One region of the Streptomyces sp. NBC_00448 genome, then DNA from elsewhere that is predicted to be linked to it. Evidence: riboswitches for the same ligand, from Rfam matches in the RefSeq annotation. Region 1 holds a riboswitch; each other region holds the start of a gene.
What was found. Region 1 has a riboswitch for cobalamin ahead of metE (5-methyltetrahydropteroyltriglutamate--homocysteine S-methyltransferase). Riboswitches for the same ligand answer to the same signal wherever they lie in the genome.
Positions count from the first base shown of each region.

Region 2: it holds a riboswitch for cobalamin, as region 1 does, so the genes downstream of both, OG370_RS09780 (cobalamin biosynthesis protein) here and metE (5-methyltetrahydropteroyltriglutamate--homocysteine S-methyltransferase) in region 1, are expected to answer to the same signal.
Region 3: it holds a riboswitch for cobalamin, as region 1 does, so the genes downstream of both, OG370_RS32705 (HoxN/HupN/NixA family nickel/cobalt transporter) here and metE (5-methyltetrahydropteroyltriglutamate--homocysteine S-methyltransferase) in region 1, are expected to answer to the same signal.
Region 4: it holds a riboswitch for cobalamin, as region 1 does, so the genes downstream of both, OG370_RS01725 (CbtB domain-containing protein) here and metE (5-methyltetrahydropteroyltriglutamate--homocysteine S-methyltransferase) in region 1, are expected to answer to the same signal.

Region 1 covers NZ_CP107913.1:1,898,827-1,902,601, forward strand. The annotation lists gene OG370_RS08005 (SH3 domain-containing protein) at 84-500, opposite strand; gene OG370_RS08010 (NUDIX domain-containing protein) at 758-1,036, shown strand; cobalamin riboswitch at 1,246-1,464, shown strand; gene metE (5-methyltetrahydropteroyltriglutamate--homocysteine S-methyltransferase) at 1,628-3,775, shown strand, end outside.
Region 2 covers NZ_CP107913.1:2,283,708-2,287,482, forward strand. The annotation lists gene OG370_RS09765 (NAD(P)/FAD-dependent oxidoreductase) at 1-212, shown strand, start outside; gene OG370_RS09770 (inorganic phosphate transporter) at 414-1,745, shown strand; gene OG370_RS09775 (hypothetical protein) at 1,757-1,969, shown strand; cobalamin riboswitch at 2,363-2,493, shown strand; gene OG370_RS09780 (cobalamin biosynthesis protein) at 2,596-3,573, shown strand; gene OG370_RS09785 (cobyric acid synthase) at 3,570-3,775, shown strand, end outside.
Region 3 covers NZ_CP107913.1:7,599,427-7,603,201, reverse strand. The annotation lists gene OG370_RS32715 (sigma-70 family RNA polymerase sigma factor) at 1-602, opposite strand, end outside; gene OG370_RS32710 (hypothetical protein) at 892-1,581, opposite strand; cobalamin riboswitch at 1,726-1,921, shown strand; gene OG370_RS32705 (HoxN/HupN/NixA family nickel/cobalt transporter) at 1,956-3,113, shown strand; gene OG370_RS32700 (transposase) at 3,079-3,666, shown strand; partial or broken gene OG370_RS32695 (NF041680 family putative transposase) at 3,665-3,775, opposite strand, start outside.
Region 4 covers NZ_CP107913.1:368,285-372,059, forward strand. The annotation lists gene OG370_RS01715 (bifunctional o-acetylhomoserine/o-acetylserine sulfhydrylase) at 1-997, shown strand, start outside; gene metX (homoserine O-acetyltransferase MetX) at 994-2,208, shown strand; cobalamin riboswitch at 2,240-2,365, shown strand; gene OG370_RS01725 (CbtB domain-containing protein) at 2,403-2,621, shown strand; gene OG370_RS01730 (CbtA family protein) at 2,651-3,517, shown strand; gene OG370_RS01735 ((2Fe-2S)-binding protein) at 3,568-3,775, shown strand, end outside.

The sequences.
Region 1 (3,775 bases):
GAACGCGGGGAACCCGACGTGGCGGCCCGGAGCCGCGCGCGGGACCTGCCGCGGCTCCGGGATGCCCGTACACCGTAGGACGGTCAGCCCTTGGCGCCCTTCGGCACCGCGTTCATCACGGCGGTGCTGCTGCGCAGGACGTCCTTGCACAGGTCCACGGTGCCGGTGTTGTCCACGTACTTCGCCGAGACCCAGTTGGAGTTGTCGCGCAGCAGGTACCAGATGTCGTTGCCCTCGATGTTCTGGGCGTGGACCTTGCAGCGCAGGCCGACCTGCTGGTGGTAGGCGAGCGAGCCCTTCACGGACGAGTCCGTGCTGGGGAACTGGCGCTGGACGACGCCGGCACCGGCGACGACGGTGCCGTACGGGCGGGCCGGGGTGGCGGCCTGGGCGGCCGTCGCGCCGAGCAGCGTGGTGCCGAGCGCCACAGCGGTGGTCAGCGCGCTCGCGCCGACGATGATGCGGCTGCGGAGGGTGGGAAGAGCAGCGGATGTCGCCAAAGGACTTCTCCTGTTCCAGATGTGCGGGGAGACGCATGGGCACCGCCGAACGTACGCCGCACAATATCCAACAACTAGGATAAATCGCCGTGTTGACCCGAACGTGCGAGGCACTCACCCGTCTGCGGGTACCGGCGCCGCCCGGAAGGGGGCGGCGGCACCGCACTGGGGGCCGCAGCGAGAACCGGGGCGTATGAAGCAGGAGAACGGCACGCCGGGCCCGCCGGTGCGCGAGGGACAGGACCCCGGTGATCGTGGTGGCCGCGACAGCGCTTCGGGAGGGGCGCCTTCTGCTGGTGAGCAAGCGCGCGGCCCCCGACGTCTTCCATCTGCCCGGGGGAAAGCCCGACCCCGGCGAGGAGCCGAGGGAGACGTTGCGCCGGGAACTGGCCGAGGAGTTGGGGGTGCGGCCGTCCGATCCACGGCCGCTCACCGAGTCCGCCGGCCCGGCGGCGCTGGAGGGCGCGCCGATGCCGCTGACGGTCTACGAAGCCGGCATCGACGGCCCGCCGCGGCCGGGCGGACACGGTCGGTGACGCGTCGGTCACGTATCGGTCGTGTATGGGCTCCCTTGCGTAGCTGACCCCTTGTGCGCGGATCGCCCGCGTACGGTCGGGGGTGCGACGGGATCGGCAAAGTCCGACATTCGGCCGGGGCGGCCCGTGCCTGCTGCCCAGCGGGCCGGATCACCCCTGGCACGTTCCGGGATGTGAGCAGTGCCGAGCCAAAGGCACGCGGGCGATCTAGGCTGGCGGGTGCAGCTGGTTCGCCCTGCCCGCCAGGTAGGCGCGTCGTAAGAGGGAACCCGGTGGGAATCCGGGACTGCCCCGCAGCGGTAAGTGGGAACGATCGCCGTCATCAGCACTGGGTCCGCGGCGCGGACCTGGGAAGCGACGGCCAGTAGGTGCCTGCCCCGGCAGGCGTGCCCACGAGTCCGAAGACCTGCCCGTTGCCCGTACGCGACCGATCGCGTGCGGATGTCCCGGTGACCTCGTGGGCGGGTCGGCGCACATATCAGGCGGTGGAGCGTCCTCGAATCGGGCGTGTTCGGTCCGTCCTGTTCGCCGCCTTCGCGTCCGCGTCCCGTCTCCGGGATGCCAGGGAGACATCTCGCGAAGGAGATTTCCGTGTCAGCAAAGCCCGCAGCCGCGGCAGCACGGGCCACCGTGTACGGCTACCCCCGCCAGGGACAGCACCGGGAACTGAAGAAGGCCGTCGAGGGCTACTGGAAGGGCCGTGTCACCGCGGACGCCCTCCGGGAGACCGCGGCCGGACTGCGCCGCGCCAACTGGCGGCAGCTCGCCGACGCCGGCGTCCGCGAGGTGCCCACCGGCGACTTCTCGTACTACGACCACGTCCTGGACACCAGCGTCATGGTCGGCGCCGTCCCCGAGCGGCACCGTGCCGCCGTCGGTGCCGACCCGCTCAACAGCTACTTCGCGATGGCCCGCGGCACCCAGGACGTGGCGCCGCTGGAGATGACGAAGTGGTTCGACACCAACTACCACTACCTGGTGCCCGAGTTGGGCCCGAACACGGTCTTCGCCGCCGACTCCGCCAAGCAGGTCGGCGAGCTGCGGGAGGCCCTCGCGCTCGGGCACATCCCGCGGCCGGTGCTCGTCGGCCCCGTCACCTACCTGCTGCTCGCCAAGCCCGCCCCCGGGGTGCCGGCCGACTTCGAACCGCTGACCCTGCTGGACCGGCTGCTGCCGGTGTACGCCGAGGTGCTCGCCGACCTGCGGGCCGCCGGCGCCCAGTGGGTGCAGCTCGACGAGCCCGCCCTGGTCCAGGACCGTACGCCCGCGGAGCTGGACGCCGCCGCCCGCGCCTACCGCGAGCTGGGCACCCTCACCGACCGGCCGAAGCTGCTCGTCGCCTCCTACTTCGACCGGCTCGGCGAGGCGCTGCCGATCCTGGTGAGGGCCCCGATCGACGGCCTGGCCGTCGACTTCACCGGCGCGGCCGCCGCCAACCTCGACGACCTCGCCGCCGTCGGCGGGCTGCCCGGCAAGCGGCTGGTGGCCGGCGTCGTCAACGGCCGCAACATCTGGATCAACGACTACGAGAAGTCGCTGTCCACCCTGGCCACCCTGCTCGGCCTCGCCGGCCAGGTCGACGTGGCCGCCTCCTGCTCCCTGCTGCACGTGCCGCTGGACACCGCGCCCGAACAGGACATCGACCCGCAGGTGCTGCGCTGGCTCGCCTTCGCCCGGCAGAAGACCGCCGAGATCGTCACGCTCGCCAAGGGCCTGGCGCAGGGCACCGACGCCATCGCCGCGCAGATCGCCGCCAACCGGGCCGACCTGGCCTCCCGCGCGGCCTCGCCGATCACCCGCGACCCGGCGGTACGCGCCAGGGTCGCGGCCGTCACCGACGCCGACGGCCGCCGCGCCCAGGCGTACCCGCAGCGCGCCGCCGCCCAGCGCGCCCACCTCGGGCTGCCGCTGCTGCCGACGACCACCATCGGGTCGTTCCCGCAGACCGGCGAACTGCGCGCCGCCCGCGCCGACCTGCGGGCCGGCCGGATCGAACGGTCCGGCTACGAGGAGCGGATCAGGACCGAGATCGGCGAGGTGATCGCCTTCCAGGAGCAGACCGGCCTCGACGTCCTGGTGCACGGCGAGCCCGAACGCAACGACATGGTGCAGTACTTCGCCGAGCAGCTCACCGGCTACCTCGCCACCCAGCACGGCTGGGTGCAGTCCTACGGCACCCGCTACGTCCGCCCGCCGATCCTGGCCGGCGACATCTCCCGGCCCGAGCCGATGACCGTGCGCTGGACGAGCTACGCCCAGTCGCTCACCTCGCGCCCGGTCAAGGGCATGCTCACCGGGCCGGTCACCATGCTCGCCTGGTCCTTCGTCCGCGACGACCAGCCGCTCGGCGACACCGGCCGCCAGGTCGCCCTCGCGCTGCGCGACGAGGTCACCGACCTGGAGGCGGCCGGCACTTCGGTGATCCAGGTCGACGAGCCCGCGCTGCGCGAGACCCTGCCGCTGCGGGCCGCCGACCGTCCCGCGTACCTGGCCTGGGCCACCGAGTCCTTCCGGCTGACCACCGGCGCGGTGGGCGCGGCCACCCAGATCCACACCCACATGTGCTACGCCGAGTTCGGCGACATCGTGCAGGCCATCGACGACCTCGACGCGGACGTGATCAGCCTGGAGGCCGCCCGCTCCCACATGCAGGTGGCCAACGAACTGGCCGGCCACGGCTACCCGCGGGAGGCCGGTCCCGGCGTCTACGACATCCACTCCCCCCGGGTGCCCGGCGCG
Region 2 (3,775 bases), 380 kb from region 1:
TGCTGGACTGCGGACAGGGCGGGCCCACCGGGCTGACCGCGCTGCCGTGGGTGGGGCACCGGGTGCGGCGCTGGGAGCCGGAGCCGCTCAGATGGGCGGCGGTGCGCGGGATCTACGCGGCCTACCGTGGTGCGGACCGGCGCGAGGCGCGGGGGCGCAGCGCCGCCACGGACCCGGTGGCGCGCTGGGCGGACCGGCTGTCCGGGCACTGATCGAGGCTCGCTTCGCTGCGGTAAGGGATCGCAGGACGAGCTGGGGTGAAGCTGTGCGTATCTGCGCCGACCTCTTCCCGATCCCCCTCCGTTCACCGATGATTCATGTCGGCACCGCGAGTCCGCCGCGAGTTCACCTTCCGTTCATGAATGATCCGTACGTTCGCCTCGCCCCTGCCCGACCGAACGATTGCTGGGCCCATGGAACACATCACGCTCCTGATCGGACTCGTGATCGCCACCGCTCTCGTCTTCGACTTCACCAACGGCTTCCACGACACCGCCAACGCGATGGCCACCACCATCTCGACCGGTGCGCTCGGCCCCCGCGTCGCGGTGGGAATGTCAGCCGTACTCAACCTGGTCGGCGCCTTCCTGTCGGTGGAGGTCGCCAAGACGATCTCCGGCGGGATCGTCGACGAGTCGGCCGGAATCAGACCCGCGATGATCTTCGCCGCGCTGGTCGGCGCGATCGTGTGGAACCTGGTGACCTGGCTGGCCGGGCTCCCCTCCAGCTCCTCGCACGCCCTCTTCGGCGGACTGATCGGCGCCACCCTCGTCTCGGTCGGCGCCCACGGCGTCAATGGTGACGCGGTCGTCACCAAGGTGATCATCCCGGCGGTCGCCGCGCCCGTCGTGGCCGGACTCGCCTCGATGCTCGCCACCCGGCTCACCTACCGGCTCGGCCGTAACGCCGATCCCGCAGCCACCTCGCGCGGCTACCGGGCCGGGCAGATCGCCTCCGCCGGGCTCGTCTCGCTCGCGCACGGCACCAACGACGCCCAGAAGACCATGGGCGTCATCACCCTCACGCTCATCGCCGGCGGCTCGCTGGCCCCCGGCTCCAACCCGCCGCTGTGGGTCATCTGCTCCGCCGGCACCGCCATAGCGCTCGGCACCTACATCGGCGGCTGGCGGATCATCCGCACCGTCGGCCGCGGCATCACCGACATCCAGCCGCAGCAGGGTTTCGCGGCGCAGACCGGCGCCGCGGCGACCATCCTCGCCTCCTCCCACCTCGGCTTCGCGCTGTCCACCACCCAGGTCTGCACCGGGTCGGTACTGGGCGCCGGGCTCGGCCGCACCGGGGCGGTGGTCCGCTGGGGCACCGCCGGGCGGATGGTCGCCGCCTGGGGGCTGACCCTGCCGGCGGCCGGCCTGGTCGCGGGCGGCGCCGCCTACCTCGCCGACCGCGGCACCTGGGGTGTCACCACGGTCGGGGTGCTCGGCCTCGCGGTGTGCGTGGTGGTCCGTACGGCGGCCCGCCGCAAGCCGGTCACGCACGCGAACGTCAACGAGCCCGTGGGTGCGGTGGCCACGACGCAGGAGGCTGCGGCCGCGGAGGCGCCCGCCCCCATATCCGCCCCGGCCGTACCGGCCGTCCAGATCGTCCCGGTGACCGTCGCCGACACCACGGCGGCTCCCGCCGTTCCCGCGCCTCCCGCGCACACCCCCTCCCCCGACGTGCCGCCCGCCGGCCCGGTGATCCCCGCCGTCGTGCCGCCTGCCGCCTCCACTCCCACCACGGTCTGAAAGGGCACGTCATGAGCATCGACTGGCACGCGCTCGGCACGGTCTTCGCCGTCACCCTCCTGTCCACGGTCGGCCTCGTGGGCGTCTTCACGCTCGGGATCGTCGGGTTGTCCCGGCGGGGCGGTACCGGCGGCACCGCGGTGCTCACCCGCACCGGTGCGTATGTCTGTTTCGCCGCATGTGCTGCCGCCGTCGCCTACGGAATCCACCTCATCGCCGGGTAGCCCTGCGGGGGGCCGCGCCCTACGTGAGTGCGGCTCCCTCCCCTGGCGCCCCCAGGCCCTGCCCCTTGCGGTCGACGTTCATCTCGCGGTCCACGGTGGCTTGTCGCGCAGTTCCCCGCGCCCCTTCGGGGACGCGCAGGCCGGTGGCCTGCTGCTCGCGGAGTTCTCCGCCCAGAGCCTCGCCTGGGTTTGTGGCGCTCTTTTCGCGGAGGAAGCCGCAGCTACCCAAGGGCCGCGTGGGGGTACCTCCCAGCCGAAGCTCTGGGGGAGAACGGCGCGGGCAGCCCGCCACCGGGAGGTGGTCCCTGAATCCGCAGGCAGGGGCACTCGGGGGGTCGGTTGACGGGCTTTCCGCGGGCGTGGTGAACTGCCGGGAGCCATACGGCGGCAGGAGAGGAAGTCGGTGCGAATCCGACGCGGTCCCGCCACTGTCACCGGGGAGTGCACTCCCGACCCTGTAGGTCACGGCCGGTTCGCCCGGCTGGAAGGCCCGGGAGTGCGTAGATCCGGGAGCCAGGAGACTCTCACCGCCGGTCACGTCGAGCCAGGGCGCGGACCCTGAGTGAGGACTTCGCGATGCCCTGCACGCAGGCCGCCGGCCGTTCGGCCGCCGAGACGACCCGGACATGACCCGTGCCGACCGCGCCTTCGCATACGGCGCCACGCTCGGCTTCCTCGGCGACCTCCTGATCGGCGACCCGCGCCGCGGCCACCCGGTGGCCGGGTTCGGGCGGGCCGCGGGGGCCCTGGAGAAGCGGCTGTGGCGCGACGACCGAGGCACCGGAACCGCGTACGCGGCGCTGTGCGTCGGCGGCGCCGTGGCCGCCGCCGCGCTGACGGAGCGGGCGGTGCGCGGCCGCCCTGCGCTGTCCGTAGCGCTGACCGCCGCCACCACCTGGTCCGTACTCGGCGGCACCTCGCTCGCACGGGAGGCCCGCACCATCGGCGCGGCGCTGGAGGCGGGGGACGTGGCCGCCGCCCGCGCCCGGCTGCCGCACCTGTGCGGGCGGGACCCGGCCGCGCTGGACGCCGACGCGATCGCCCGCGCGGTCGTGGAGTCGGTCGCGGAGAACACCTCGGACGCGGTGGTCGGCGCGCTCGTGTGGGGCGGCCTGGCCGGTGTGCCCGGGCTGGTCGGCTTCCGCGCCGCCAACACCCTGGACGCGATGGTCGGCCACCGCTCCCCGCGCCACCTGCGGTTCGGGTGGGCCGCCGCGCGGCTGGACGACGCCGTCGGCTACCCGGGCGCCCGGCTCACCGCCGGGCTCGCCGCGCTGGCCGGACCGTATCCGCGGACCGCACTGGCCACCGCGAGGCGCGACGGGCCGCGCCACCCCTCGCCCAACGCGGGCCCGGTCGAGGCCGCATTCGCGGGGGCGCTGCGGCTGCGGCTGGGCGGCACCCTGTCGTACGGCGGCCGCACCGAGCACCGCCCGGTGCTGGGCGCCGGGTTCCGCCCGCCCGCGCCGGCCGACATCCGGCGCGCGGTCCGGCTGTCCCGCCGGGTCGGCGCGCTGGCGCTGGGCGCGTCGGTGCTGCTGTCGGCGGCACGCGGAGCGCGCCGGGCGGCGCCCGCGGCCACGACCGAGGGAGGCACGGCGTGAAGGGGTTGCTGGTCGCCGGGACCGGCTCGGACACCGGCAAGAGCGTGGTGACCGCCGGGATCTGCCGGTGGCTGACCCGGCAGGGCCTGCGGGTCGCGCCGTTCAAGGGCCAGAACATGTCGCTCAACTCGTACGTCACCCGGGAGGGCGCCGAGATCGGCCGGGCGCAGGCGATGCAGGCGCAGGCCGCCCGGGTGGAGCC
Region 3 (3,775 bases), 5.7 Mb from region 1:
ATCGCCTCCTCCGGTTCGTCGGCCGCGACCAGCAGCGCGTGGACATCCGCGCGGGCCCGTGCCACGCGTGAACGGACCGTGCCCACCGGGCAGCCGGTGCGGGCGGCGGCGTCGGCGTACGGCAGTCCCAGCAGTTGGGTGAGCACGAACGCCTCCCGGCGCACGCGGTCCACGGTGTGCAGCAGGTCGAGAAGTGCGACGCCCTCGTCGAAGCCGGGCGGGTGGGCGGGTTGCGCGCGCTCGGCGGACGCCAGCCAGTCGTCGGTACCTGACAGCTGGGGCCGGGCCGCGTCGTAGCGGTAGCGGTCGACCACGACCCGGCGGGCGATGGACAGCAGCCAGGTGCGGGCGCAGGAGCGTCCCGCGAACCGGGGCAGGCTCGCCAGCGCCCGCAGATAGGTCTCCTGGGTGAGGTCGTCGGCTGACGAGGAGTCCGCGGTCAGGTAGGTGACGAAGCGCCGCACGTCGCCGCGGGTGGCCCGCACGAAGTGCTCGATCGCTTCCTTGTCGCCGCTGCCCGCGGCCAGGGCCCAGGCAGTCACCTGGGAGTCGTCGCGTGCGACCGGTGAGCGGTCGCCCCGGGGTTTCCGGGCAGGTGTCATCTTCTCGGGTCCTTCGCTCGTGCGGGACCGGCCGTGTCACGGCACGCGGTCCCGCCGACGGACAGCCCGCCACGTGTCCTCGACGCTGCTACGAGCGCGGGACGTAACACGCGGTGACGTATGCGCGAACACGCTTACGGAACAGGCGTGTTGCCCGGCGGGCCGACGGGATCAGAGTCCGGCACGCTCCGCGCGGCCTCGCGGCGCCCGAGGGCGAGGGAGACGACAGGGCATACCGGCGCTGCGCCCGTCGAGCCGGCCGAGCAGCCGGTCAGATGGCGGGCGCCTGTCAGATCTGGACGACGAGAGACGGCGGCCCACGCCGCACCACGGCATGCCGCAGAATCCCTTCCGCGGGCCGAAGCCGAGGGGGCCCGTCCGCACGAACGCCGGGCACAGGCGGCAGCACAACGCCGCACACCGCAAGGACGTACCGCAGCGGGGCAGCCAGCACCCACGCCAGCGAGCGGACCATCCGGTAGAGGGCGACCTCGCCCCGCCACATCCACAGGCCGCACACCAGCGCGACGGCGGCGTGCAGCATGAGCATCCCCAGGGACCACTCGTGCATGTCCATACCGCCGCCCGGTCCCACCGTGGACCCCATGGCACCGGAACCGGTGGCTGAACCCGCCATACCCGGCATGGATGCCATGGACGCCATACCGCCCATACCCGTGGCGGGCATCGCCGGGTCCGATACCGCCGTCGCCGAAGCGCCGACAACCAACTGCCCGAGCATGAAGACGCAGTGCAGCGCGAGTTGAGTGGCCACGCTACCGCCGAGGATGACCCGCGCACCACGCTGCTTCCCAGTGGCCCACCACGCCATGGCGGTGACTCCGGCGAACGCGTACAGCAGCGCCCACACCGGCACGCCGGTGCCGGACATCATCGCGTGCCCGAGCCCGCTCACCGCCGTGCACACGGCCGCGAACACGGCCGAGCGCAGGACGCGGAGAGTGGGCATGCGAGCCATACCGACATCGTGCCAGCAGGCCGGCCACATGACGCCACTGGGGCAAGCACCGCGCCGTCCGACAAATCCGTCGGCCCACGGCAGTCCAGCCGCCGGGCCTCCCACCCTTCCTGCGACCCCATTGCAATTGTCAGACGTGCGCATCTACGCTGACCCGGCCGTGGTGCTCGGGAAGTCGGTGTGACGCCGACGCGGCCCTCGCCACTGTGATCGGGAAGTCATCGTGCTCGTTCCGCCCCGGACGGGATGGACGCCACTGGCCGCTTCGGCGACCGGGAAGGCGGAGCACGACGGCGTCGGACCCGTAAGCCAGGAGACCGGCCACGGCACGCACGACGAACTGTCCACGAGGTGCTGGAGAGGCTGCCCCCGCCATGACGCTGCCCGAAAACCCGTCCCTGCCGGCCGGAACGCCCGTGGGGGCGGCCTCCCCCGGGCCCGTCGTCCGCCGCTTCGAACGCGCCGACTGGATACGCACCGGCGTCCTGTTGGCCGCTATCGTCCTCCTGCACGTCGTGGCCTTCGCCATCCTGGTGACGATGGTCGCGCCGCACCACTACACCGTCGGCAAGCAGGCGTTCGGCGTCGGCCTCGGCGTCACCGCCTACACCCTCGGCATGCGCCACGCGTTCGACGCGGACCACATCGCGGCGATCGACAACACCACCCGCAAGTTGATGGCCGACGGGCAGCGGCCGGTCTCAGTCGGCTTCTGGTTCGCCCTCGGCCACTCCAGCATCGTCATCGCCATGGCGAGCCTGATCGCGGGCGGCGCCAAGATCGCCGGCACCCTCTTGAACGAGAACTCCGACGCCCACATCACCCTCGGTGTCATCGGCACCAGCGTGTCGGGGACCTTCCTCTACCTCATCGCCGCCCTCAACCTTGTCGCCCTGGTCGGCATCTACCGCGTCTTCAAGGAGATGCGCGCCGGCAACTTCGACGAGCACGAACTCGAGAAGCACCTGGACAACCGGGGCTTCATGAACCGCCTGCTCGGCCGCCTCACCAAGTCGGTCCGCCACCCCGGCCAGATGTACCCGATCGGCGTGCTGTTCGGCCTCGGCTTCGACACCGCCACCGAGGTCGCCCTCATGGTCATGGCCGGCTCCGGAGCCGCCGCCGGCCTGCCCTGGTACGCGGTCCTCTGCCTGCCGCTGCTGTTCGCCGCCGGCATGAGCCTGTTCGACACCCTCGACGGCACCTTCATGAACTTCGCCTACCACTGGGCGTTCTCCAATCCGGTCCGCAAGGTCTACTACAACCTCACCATCACCGGCCTGTCCATCGCCGTCGCCTTCGTCATCGGCACCATCGAACTCGTCGGCGTCCTCCACGACAACGCCGGCTTCAAGAACTCCCTCACCGACTGGATCGCCGCCATCAACCTCGACAACGTGGGCTACATCATCGTCGGCCTCTTCGTCGTCGTCTGGGGCTGTGCCCTGACCTACTGGCGACTGGCGAAGGTCGAACACCGCTGGGGAGGAGCGGCGCGTGGCGGCGCCGGAGGAGCCGGCACGGCACCTTGATCACACCCGCCCACCGTCCTCAAAGACGACGAGCTCGCCCTGTTCCCTGGCCGCGCCCACGGCGAGCCGAGGCAACCGCCGTCAATTGCTGCTGGCCATTGAAGCGCACGACAATCCCTCGGACAGGACGGCCCTCGTTCCGATGGTGAAGAAGACCCAGCACAATCACCAGGCCGCACGACTCCCCGGCGACATCCAACTCTGGCTCGCCGACAGCGGGTACGCTTCTGCCGCGTCCTTCGAGGCCCTCGCCAACCTCCCGCTACTGGTCTCGGTCACCAGCGATGCCGACCAGGCAGGATTTCCCGCGAAACGTCAGCAGGCCCCTGCCGGCCAGCAGGACATGGCGGCCCGCCTCGCCACCCCCACAGGACGGGCCCAGTACCGTCAACGCAGTGCCCTGGTCGAGCCGGGATTCGCCCAGATCTTCCAACGCTTCGGACGACACCTCAACTACCGCGGCCGCCAGGCGGTGGACGCCGAGATCAAGCTCCTCGGCACGGTGCACAACCTCAACAAGCTCATCAATCACACGCCCAAGAAGCACTCTTGACCTTCACCGGGCAGGAGCCGTGCGACAGCCTCGCTGTCGTCGCGCGGATGTTGCGAAACCCTCGCCGCACCCGGGCGGGCGTCAACTTGTGTGGAGGTAGTGGGCGTTC
Region 4 (3,775 bases), 1.5 Mb from region 1:
CGGCGACCACGTGGTGGCGGGCGCGTCGCTCTACGGCGGGACGTACAACCTGTTCAAGCACACGCTGCCGCGGTTCGGGATCGAGGTGTCGTTCGTCGACCCGGACGACGTCGGGGCGTGGCGTGCGGCGGTGCGGCCGAACACGAAGGCGTTCTTCGCCGAGACGCTGGGCAACCCGCGCGGGAACGTGCTGGACGTGCGGGCGGTGGCGGACGCGGCGCACGCCGAGGGGGTGCCGCTGATCGTGGACAACACGGTGCCGACGCCGTACCTGCTCCAGCCGCTGCGACACGGCGCGGACATCGTGGTGCACTCCGCGACGAAGTTCCTCGGCGGCCACGGCACCACCATCGCCGGTGTGGTCGTCGACGGCGGCACCTTCGACTTCGGGGCGCACGCCGACCGCTTCCCCGACTTCAGCACGCCCGACCCGAGCTACCACGGGCTGGAGTACTGGCCGGCGCTCGGCCCGGGGGCGTACGCGATCAAGCTGCGCGTGCAGCTGCTGCGCGACCTGGGTCCCGCGCTGTCGCCGCACTCGGCGTTCCTGCTGCTCCAGGGCGTCGAGACGCTGTCGCTGCGGCTGGAGCGGCACTCCGCGAACGCGCAGGAGCTCGCGGAGTGGCTCCAGGCACGCGACGAGGTCGCGGTGGTGCACTACCCGGGCCTGCCGTCCAGCGCCTGGTACGAAGCCGGGCAGCGCTACCTGCCGCGCGGCGCGGGCGCGGTCCTCGCCTTCGAGCTGCGCGACGGAGCGGAGGCGGGCAAGCGCTTCGTGGACGCGGTGCGGCTCTTCAGCCATCTGGCGAACATCGGCGACGTGCGCAGCCTGATCATCCACCCGGCCTCCACCACGCACAGCCAGCTGGACGAGGAGCAGTTGGCGGCCACCGGCACCTCGGCCGGCCTGGTGCGGCTGTCGGTCGGCATCGAGAACGTCGCGGACCTCAAGGCGGATCTGGACGCCGGGTTCCGCGCGGCCAAGGGCGCGTCCTGACCGTGCCGGGGCGCACGGCCGCGGAGGTCCCCCTGCCGCCCGCCTCCGGGGCGTGGCGGCAGGGGGACCCGCCCGGGCGGCGCCGCTGGCACCCGCTCTCCCACCCGCTGCCGCTGGAGGCGGGCGGTGCACTGCCGGGCGTGCGGCTGGCGTACGAGACGTGGGGGCACCTCGCGCCCGACGCGTCGAACGCGGTGCTGGTGCTGCACGCGCTGACCGGTGACAGCCATGTCGCGGGTCCGGCCGGACCCGGCCATCCGACCGCCGGGTGGTGGGACGGGCTGGTCGGGCCCGGCCTCGCGCTGGACACCGACCGCTTCTTCGTGGTGGCGCCGAACGTCCTGGGCGGCTGCCAGGGCAGCACCGGCCCGGCGTCCGCGCGGCCGGACGGCCGCCGGTGGGGCAGCGCCTTCCCGTTCCTGACCCAGCGCGACCAGGTCGCGGCGGAGGCGTCGTTGGCGGACGCGCTGGGCGTCGAGCGGTGGGCGCTGGTGGTCGGCGGGTCGATGGGCGGGATGCGGGCGCTGGAGTGGGCGGTGGGCCGGCCGGAGCGGGTCGGGTCGCTGCTGCTGCTCGCCTGCCCGGCGGCGGCGAGCGCCGAGCAGATCGGGTGGGCGTCGGTGCAGCTCCGGGCGATCAGGGCGGACCCGGGCTGGCACGGCGGCGACTACCACGACGCGGCCCCCGGCGGCGGCCCGCACGCCGGGCTCGGGCAGGCCCGGCGGCTGGCGCACCTGACCTACCGCAGCGAGCCCGAGCTGCGGGAGCGGTTCGGCCGCGCCGCGCAGCACGCCGAACGCCCTTGGCACGGCGGCCGGTACGCGGTCGAGTCGTATCTCGACCACCACGCGGACAAACTGGTCCGCAGGTTCGACGCGGGCAGCTACGTGGTACTGACCGAGGCGATGAACGCGCACGACGTCGGGCGGGGGCGGGGCGGCACCGCGGCGGCGCTGCGCCGCGTGACGGCACCGACGCTGGTGGCCGGGGTGGACTCCGACCGGCTCTATCCACTCGCGCAGCAGCGGGAGTTGGCGGCGGGCATCGCGGGCGCGGACCGGATGCGGACAGTCCGCTCGCCGTACGGGCACGACGGCTTCCTGATCGAAGTGGATCAAGTGGCGTCGCTGGTCGGCGAGCTGACGGCGGGTCTCAGGCTCCCGTATCCGGATCGGGAGCAGCCGGCCCGCCGTGTGGCGAAGGGCACGTGACATGCGTTGACGTGCACATTCTGACGCCCGTACGCTGATGGTTCGTGAAGGTGTGAGGAAGCCGGTGGGAATCCGGCGCGGTCGCGCCACTGTGTACCCGGTCGCCTCCAGGGGCGTTCCGGGAAGTCAGACACTTCGCCGTCACGAAGCCCCATATGACCGAGGGACGCAGCATCCCCGAAGGAGGCACCACCGTGAGTTCTCTGTCCACCCACACGTCGTCCGACGCCACGCCGGTCGTCCTGCCCGTCTCCAAGGCCGTGCTCTGGCTGGCCGGCACCACGATCCTCGCGCTCGCCGTGTACTACTTCATCGGCGTCGACCAGGGCGCGGTCTCCGTGTTCGGCAGGGACATGCACATCCACGAGTTCGTGCACGACGCGCGGCACTTCCTCGGTTTCCCCTGCCACTGACGGCTCTCACGGCAGGCGGACAACTCGACATGGAGAAGCGACTCGTACTGCGCGGCGTGCTCGCCGGCGCGATCGCGGGGCTGCTCGCGTTCGTCTTCGCCCGGATCTTCGCCGAACCGCAGATCAACAAGGCGATCGACTACGAGAGCGGGCGGGACGCGGCGCAGAACGCCCTCGACAAGGCCGCGGGCCTGCCGGCCTCCCCGGCCGGCCCCGACCTGTTCAGCCGCACCGTGCAGGCCGACGTCGGCATCGGCGTGGGGCTGATCCTCTTCGGCGCCGCGATGGGCGCCATCTTCGCGGTGGTGTACACGGTGTGCCTGGGCCGGGTCGGCAACGTCCGGCCGCGCACCCTGGCGCTGCTGGTGGCCGGCGGCGGCTTCCTCGGCTTCTACCTGGTGCCGTTCGTGAAGTACCCGGCGAACCCGCCGGCGATCGGGCACGAGGACACCATCAAGGCCCGCACCGGGCTCTACCTGATCATGGTGGTCTGCTCGATCACGCTGCTCGCCCTGGCGGTGTGGCTGGGACGGCGGCTCCAGGAGCGGTTCGGCACGTGGAACGCCACGCTGCTCGCCGGCGCGGCCTTCCTGGTCGTGATCGGCGTGGTGATCGGCCTGCTGCCGGCGCTGGGCCATCTCGCCACCAACCGCGAGCAGTACGGCAACCACGGCACCGAGACACCGGTGCCGCTCACCGACCCGCACGGCCGGATCGTCTACCCGGGCTTCCCGGCGGACGTGCTGTTCAAGTTCCGGTTCTACTCGGTGGCCGCGCAGTTGCTGCTCTGGTCGGCGATCGGGCTGGTCTTCGGGCCGCTGGCGGAGCGGGTGCTGAGCCCGGCGCCGGCCGGCCGGACCGTCCGGGCGCCCCGCGCCGACCCGGTCAAGGCGTGACGGCGCGCGCCGTGCACGGCCACCCGGTCCCTCGGTGACATGGTGGCGCGGTGAACGACGATGACGTGAGAGCGGCCCTGGCGGAGCTGGGGCCGTTCTTCGCGGTCGAGGCGATCAAGGCGATCAAGGCGGTCGAGCCGGTCCAGGCGGCTGAGAGGGCCGAGGCGGCCGGCGAAGGCCCGGGCGTGTGGCGGTCGATGGCCGAACTCGCCGAACTGCCCGACCCGGCCGACCCGGCCGACCCGCCCGGCGGAAGCG